Regions from separate parts of the Mesorhizobium sp. M0139 genome, predicted to be linked through region 2. Evidence: predicted binding sites of a transcription regulator. Region 2 holds the regulator's gene; the other holds the start of a gene.

Region 1 (3,412 bases), on a different contig from region 2:
CAGGCTGTCGGTCGGTCTTGAGGATACGGACGATCTGCTGGAGGACGTTGCGCAGGCGCTGAAGGCAGCCGGATAGGCCGCGAGGCGTCACGCTCCCGACGAAACCTCTTCCAGTTCGGCCGTCTTGGTGCCGATGGTCATGATGTTGCCGCGCCAGTCGACGGCGCCGCTCAGCCAGCCGCGCGCCCAGATGGCGGGAAGCATCATGTCGCGCACCATCATCGCCGGGACCATGCGCAGCGACAGGTGCCAGCCCTTGGCCGCGGCCAGCGCGCATTCGGGAATGTAGGCCGCCGTCAGCACGGCCAACACCGTGGCCGGCAGGCTGATGCCGGCACTTGCGGCCGCCACCAGCGCCAACGCCAACGGCACGGCGACGCCGGTCAGGATCTCGGGTGCGAAAAACAGCGGGAAAGTGACGCGGCGCAACCGCGCCCAGCGCGCCTGGCGCGACCAGATGTCGGCAAGTCGGCGCTGCCCCAGTGGTTGCTCGAAAGGCGAGGCAACGAGATTGACGCGCAGGCCCAGTCCGTTGACCAGCTTGGTTGCAGCAGCATCCTCGGCGATCTCGGCGGCCAGCGCGCGGATACCGCCACTGGTATCGAGCATCGGCTTGTTCCACAGCATGCTCTTGCCTTGGGCAAAGCCGAGACCGAGCGCCTCGCCGGCATATTGCCAGCGCGCCTGCAGCGTGTTGAGGAACGCGCATTCGACCTCGGCCCAAAAGCCATCCGGCCGAGAGCCGATCGGCGTCGAGCAGATAAGCCCGGTATTGGTCCGCCAAGCCGCCATCATGTGCTGGACGTAATCCCTAGGCATCAGCACGTTGGAATCCGCGAGAATAACCCAATGATAGAGCGCCGCTTCCCAGCCCTTGACGCAGTTGTTGAGCTTCGGGTTGCTGCTGACGCGGTCGTCGCCGATCAGCAGCCGGGCCGGCACGTTGGGAAACAGGACGATCGCCCTGTTTATCAGTTTGACGACGGGATCGTCGGCGTGAGCGACGCAGAAGATCAGTTCGTAGCGCGGCCAGTCGAGCGAGAAGGCTCGCTGCAGCGTCTCTTGTGTGAACGGCTCCACGCCGCGCGACGGCACGACGATCGAGACCGGTGGCTGCTCGCCGGACGGCGGAGGGATAAGGCGACGCGCTTGCAGTTTCGACGAAGCAAGCAGGATGCTTGCGAGATTGGAAAGAAGCAAAGCGGAGGAAGCGAAGGCGGCTGTGAGAGCTGGTTCCATCGAGATCTGGTCACTCCGGAAAAGCCGCTCGCGGCTGCTTTGTCAGTCGACAGATGGGCCTTGAGTCGCCGGCAAGGTTTGCGCACACCAACATTGTCATGTGTCACTTAAATGACATTGTTTGTCGGCACTGCGCTTTGAGGCTGGCAGGACATGCCGCTCTGCGCGTATCAAACCGCATGGCGCGACAAATGTTCCCTGCTGCGCAACCGGAGCAGCCCATGTACCGCGCCGTCACGCGCAACATCGAAGTGCAGGTCAGACCGTTCTACCTGGAGGACCGCTCGGATCCGGCGGAGAACCGTTATGTCTGGGGCTACCAGGTGACGATCGACAACCAGTCGGACGATTTCGTGCAGCTTATGGCGCGTTACTGGCACATCACCGACGGCAGCGGCCGGGTCGAGGAAGTGCGCGGCGCCGGCGTGGTCGGCGACCAGCCTGAGCTCAATCCCGGCGACAGCTATCAATACACGTCAGGCTGCCCGCTCTCGACGCCCTCCGGTTTCATGGTCGGCCACTACACCATGCGCAACAAAAAGGGCGAGACGTTCGACGTCGCTATTCCCGCGTTTTCGCTGGATCTGCCGGGGACCCGACGGACGGTGAATTAGGGGTTTTCTCCCCGTCACTATACGGGGAGAAGGAAGAGATGCTACTGAGTTGCAAACTCCGCCGGGTCGAAGTCGTACTGCTTCGAGCAGAACTCGCAGGCGACGTGGATGCCGCCATCTTCGGTGCTGTCCTTGATTTCCTGCGCGGAAAACCCCTCGAGGATGCCGCGTATCTTGTCCCTTGAGCAGGAACATTGGTCGGCAACCGGCACGCCGCCGAAGACGCGCACGCCATGTTCGTGGAACAGCCTGTAGAGCAGCCGCTCGGCGCCGATGGTCGGGTCGATCAGCTCGGTCGGCTCGATGGTGCCGAGCAGCGCCACCAGCTCGCGCCAAGAATTGTCGGCCGGCTCGTTCATCACGTCGCGCGGATCGCCGTCGCCCCCCGAAATGTCGGGCACGCGCATGCGCTCGGGCGACTGCGGCAGGAACTGCGCCAGGATGCCGCCGGCGCGCCACTGCTCACGAGCGCCGCCGGGACCTGGCGTCAGCAGCTTGGCCACCGACAGCCTGAGGTCGGTCGGGATCTGCTCCGACTGGCGGAAATAGGTGCGCGCGGCGTCTTCCAGCGTCTCGCCGTCGAGCTGGACGATGCCCTGATAGCGCTGCGTGTGCGCCCCCTGGTCGATGGTCAGCGCCAAAACGCCGCTGCCCAGCAGCGTCTGCTGCGAGGTCTGGCCTGCGGCCACCAGGGCCTCCAGCCGGTCGGCATCGAAGCGCGCATAGGCGCGCAATGCCGAGGGCGTGGAGAAATCCGCGACCAGCATGTCGACAGGCCCGTCGGTGCGGGTCTGCAGGATGAACTTGCCCTCGAATTTGAGCGAGGTGCCGAGCAGCACCGTCAGCACACAGGCTTCCGCCAGCAGGCGGGCGACCGGCTCGGGATAGTCATGACGGTTGAGGATGGCGTCGAGCATCGGCCCGAGCTGCACGGTGCGGCCGCGCACGTCGAGCGGGCCTACCTCGAAGGGCACGACATGATCGTCGCCGGCATAGCCGAACTCGCCGAGTTTGGGGTGATGTTCAGTCACTTGATGCGTTTCCAACATGACAAAGCTCCAGGGCGCGGCCATGCGGCCCGGAGGGGTGCATGCGTCCAAACGCGCTTGATTTGCGTGATGGGACGCAAATAGGCATCGCGCCGCCCCGGATCAAGCGCTTGGAGATCAAGCGCCCAGACACCAGGCCAAAACCGCCTTCTGGGCGTGGAGCCGGTTCTCGGCTTCGTCGAAGACCACCGAATGCGGACCGTCGATGACCTCGTCGGTGACTTCCTCGCCGCGATGCGCCGGCAGGCAGTGCATGAACAGGGCGTCGGGCTTGGCCCTCGCCATCAGCGCCGCATTGACCTGATAGGGCGAGAAGACATTGTGGCCGCGGGCGCGGTGTTCCTGGCCCATCGACACCCAGCAGTCGGTGACGATGCAGTCGGCTTGGTCGACGGCTTCCTCGGGCGAGCGGGTGAAGTGCAGCTTGCCGCCATTGCTCTTCGACCAGTCGATATGCTTTTGCGCCGGCTCGCTGCCTTCCGGCACTGCGACGTTCAGGTTGAAGCGGAA
Region 2 (3,412 bases):
TGCGTAGCAATCGTCCGGCGGCGGCTTGAGGATCCCGACCTCGATGTCCAGAGCATCGCCCGCATTGCCATGGGCATCCAGGGCATCACCGATTCGCAGGCGCGCGCCATGCTGTGGTCGCCGATCACGCCACTGACCGACATTGCCTTCGCCGACATGTTGGAAGCGGAATTCGGCATTCCTGCCACCATGGAGAACGATTGCAACATGATGGCGGTGGCGCTGCAATGGCGCCAGCCCGAGCGCTACCGCGACAATTTTATCGCCATCCTCTTATCGCACGGCATCGGCATGGGCCTGGTGCTGAAAGGCGAACTGTTCACCGGCACCCATTCCTCGGGCGGCGAGTTCGGCCACATGATCCACCGTCCGGGCGGCGCGCTCTGCCGCTGCGGGCGGCGCGGCTGCGTCGAGGCCTATGCCGGAAACTACGCCATCTGGCGCAGCGCCAAAATGATGAGCGAAGATGCCGAGCCGGTCGATATCGGCGACGCTGATATGCGCGCACTCGCCGCGCGCGCCCGCGAAACCGATGGCCCGGAGCGCGAAGCCTATCGCAGGGCCGGCGAGGCGCTCGGCTTCGGCCTCGGCAGCCTGTTTGCACTGATCGATCCGGCACCCGTCGCCATGGTCGGCGTCAGCGCCGCCGCCTTCGACTTGATCGAACCGGCATTGCGCGAAGCGATCGCCCAGACCGCCGGCGGCCAGCACTCGAAATCGATCTCCTTCGACACCGAGCCCAACGAGCTGCCGCTGATCCGCGAAGGCTGTGCCATGCGCGCGCTCGGCTTCGTCGATCAGGAGATTTTCGCGCCGGGCATTCAGGCCAAATCCGGCAAGCATGTCGCCTGAATGGCCGGCAACGGCGCGACGCGCAGCATCCTAGTCTTCCCTGATCGCGTAGCCGGCGCCGCGAATGGTACGGATGACATCCGGCATGCGGCCGTTGTTGACCGCTTTGCGTAAGCGCCCGACATGGACGTCGACGGTTCGCTCGTCGATATAGATCGTCTCGCCCCAGACATTGTCGAGCAGTTGGCTGCGCGAGAACACGCGGCCGGGATGGCGCATCATGAATTCGAGCAGCCGGAACTCGGTCGGTCCGAGCCTGATCTCGCTCTTCTTGCGGTAGACACGGTGCGACTCGCGGTCGAGCACGATGTCGCCGACCTTGAGCACGCTGGACAGCACTTCCGGCTTGGCCCGGCGCAGCAGCGCCTTCACGCGCGCCATGAACTCCGGCGTCGAGAATGGCTTGACCAGATAGTCGTCGGCACCGGTGGACAGGCCGCGCACGCGATCGCTTTCCTCACCGCGCGCGGTCAGCATGATGATCGGCAGCCGCTCGGTTTCGGGCCGCACTCTAAGCCGCCGGCAGAGCTCGATGCCGGAAACAGCGGGCACCATCCAGTCGAGCACCAGGAGATCGGGCACGTTTTCCTGCAGGCGGATCTCGGCCTCGTCGCCGCGTGTCACCACCTCGACCTGATAGCCTTCGGATTCGAGGTTGTAGCGGAGGAGCACGCCCAGCGGCTCCTCGTCCTCCACGACCATGATGCGTGGCGCGATCATAGGCAGTTCACCCTCATCAGGCCGGCGTGGCCATCGCCGTCTCGTCCTGCTTCGGACGATTGGCGGGCAATTGCTGGCCGGTCAGCACATAATACGCATTTTCGGCGATGTTGGTGACATGATCGCCGATGCGCTCAAGATTCTTGGCGCAGAACAAGAGATGCGTGCAGGCGGTGATGTTGCGAGGGTCTTCCATCATGTAGGTCAAAAGCTCACGAAACACGGACGTGTATTTGACGTCGATGCGCTCGTCGTCATTCCTGAGTTTTGCAAGCGCTGCCGCATCGGTGGCGGCATATTCCTCGACGACGCCTTGCACCTGGATCAGCACCAGTTGCGCCATGGCATCGATGGAGTGCGAGAGGTCGCGCGGCGTGACGCTCAAGCCCACGGTGCCGACGCGTTTGGCGATGTTCTTGGCGAGGTCGCCGATGCGCTCGAGGTCGCCCGCCATGCGGATCGAGCCGACCACGGCGCGCAGATCGTTGGCCATCGGCTGGCGCTTGGCGATCAGCGTGATGGCGCGGTCGTCCAGTTCGCGCTGGCGCGCATCCATGATGGCGTCGTCGGAAACGACACGCTGTGCCAGCGCATTGTCCGAATTGAGCAGCGCCCTGGTCGAGCCGCTGACCATCGAGCCTGCCAGATCGCCCATGTCGCGGATCAGCTTGCTGATCTGCCCGAGCTCTTCATCGAAGGAGGCGACGGTATGTTCACCCATGATCTTGGTCCTCGTGCCTGAAAATTCACCCGCCGGACGGCTCAGCCGAAGCGGCCGGTAATGTAGTCCTGGGTGCGCTTGTCGTCGGGGTTGGTGAACATCTTGTCGGTGGCGCCCTCCTCGACGAGATAGCCGAGATGGAACATCGCCGTGCGCTGCGACACGCGCGCCGCCTGCTGCATCGAGTGGGTGACGATGACGATCGTGTAGTTCTGGCGCAGTTCGTCGATCAGCTCCTCGACACGGGCGGTGGCGATCGGATCGAGCGCCGAGCAGGGCTCGTCCATCAGGATCACCTCCGGCGACACGGCGATGGCGCGCGCGATGCACAGGCGCTGCTGCTGGCCGCCGGACAGGCCGGTGCCGGGCTCCTGCAGGCGGTCCTTGACCTCGTTCCAGATCGCCGCCTTCTTCAGGCTCTGCTCGACGATCTGGTCCATGTCGGACTTGCGCTTGGCCAGCCCATGGATGCGCGGGCCGTAGGCGACGTTCTCGTAGATCGACTTCGGGAACGGGTTGGGTTTCTGGAACACCATGCCGACGCGGGCGCGCAGTTCGACGACATCGATGTTCTTGTCGTAGATGTCGTCTTCATCGAGCGTGATCTTGCCGGTCACCCGCGCCAAATCGATGGTGTCGTTCATGCGGTTGAGGCAGCGCAGGAAGGTCGACTTGCCGCAGCCGGACGGGCCGATCAGCGCCGTCACCTGGTTCTGACGCACGTCGAGATTGACGTCGAACAACGCCTGCTTCTCGCCGTAGAAGACGCCGACCTTGTCGCCGCGCATCTTGATGACTTCGTTCGACTTGGCGTTCATTTTGTCGCCCACTGCATTCTCAAGGGACTGTTCGGTCATGATGTTCATACCAAATTGCCTTTTTTCTACCAGCGCCGCTCGAAGCGGCGCCGGAGCACGATCGCGGTGATGTTCATGGCCATGAGGAAGACGAGCAGGATGATGATGGCGCCGGACATGCGCTCGACAAAAGCGCGCTCAGCCTCGTTTGCCCACATATAGATCTGAACCGGCAGCGCGGTCGCCGGATCGAAAGGCGTCGCCGGATAATCGGCGACGAAAGCGACCATGCCGATCAAGAGCAGCGGTGCTGTCTCGCCGA

Evidence for each region. Region 2 encodes PhoB, which activates phosphate uptake and scavenging genes when phosphate is short. Its sites were predicted from a motif close to TGTCATNNANCTGTCAT; they were not measured.
Region 1: a site for PhoB is predicted at 1,340-1,356, ahead of NKJ58_RS16865 (ceramide glucosyltransferase). Genes of this name have one in related genera too.

Annotation. Positions count from the first base shown of each region.
Region 1 is NZ_JAMYTN010000009.1:51,670-55,081, forward strand. It holds gene NKJ58_RS16860 (O-succinylhomoserine sulfhydrylase) at 1-76, shown strand, start outside; gene NKJ58_RS16865 (ceramide glucosyltransferase) at 88-1,239, opposite strand; gene apaG (Co2+/Mg2+ efflux facilitator ApaG/CorD) at 1,461-1,853, shown strand; gene NKJ58_RS16875 (Hsp33 family molecular chaperone) at 1,895-2,926, opposite strand; gene argF (ornithine carbamoyltransferase) at 3,020-3,412, opposite strand, start outside.
Region 2 is NZ_JAMYTN010000011.1:188,543-191,954, forward strand. It holds gene NKJ58_RS20280 (ROK family protein) at 1-852, shown strand, start outside; gene phoB (phosphate regulon transcriptional regulator PhoB) at 883-1,572, opposite strand; gene phoU (phosphate signaling complex protein PhoU) at 1,589-2,293, opposite strand; gene pstB (phosphate ABC transporter ATP-binding protein PstB) at 2,335-3,159, opposite strand; gene pstA (phosphate ABC transporter permease PstA) at 3,177-3,412, opposite strand, start outside.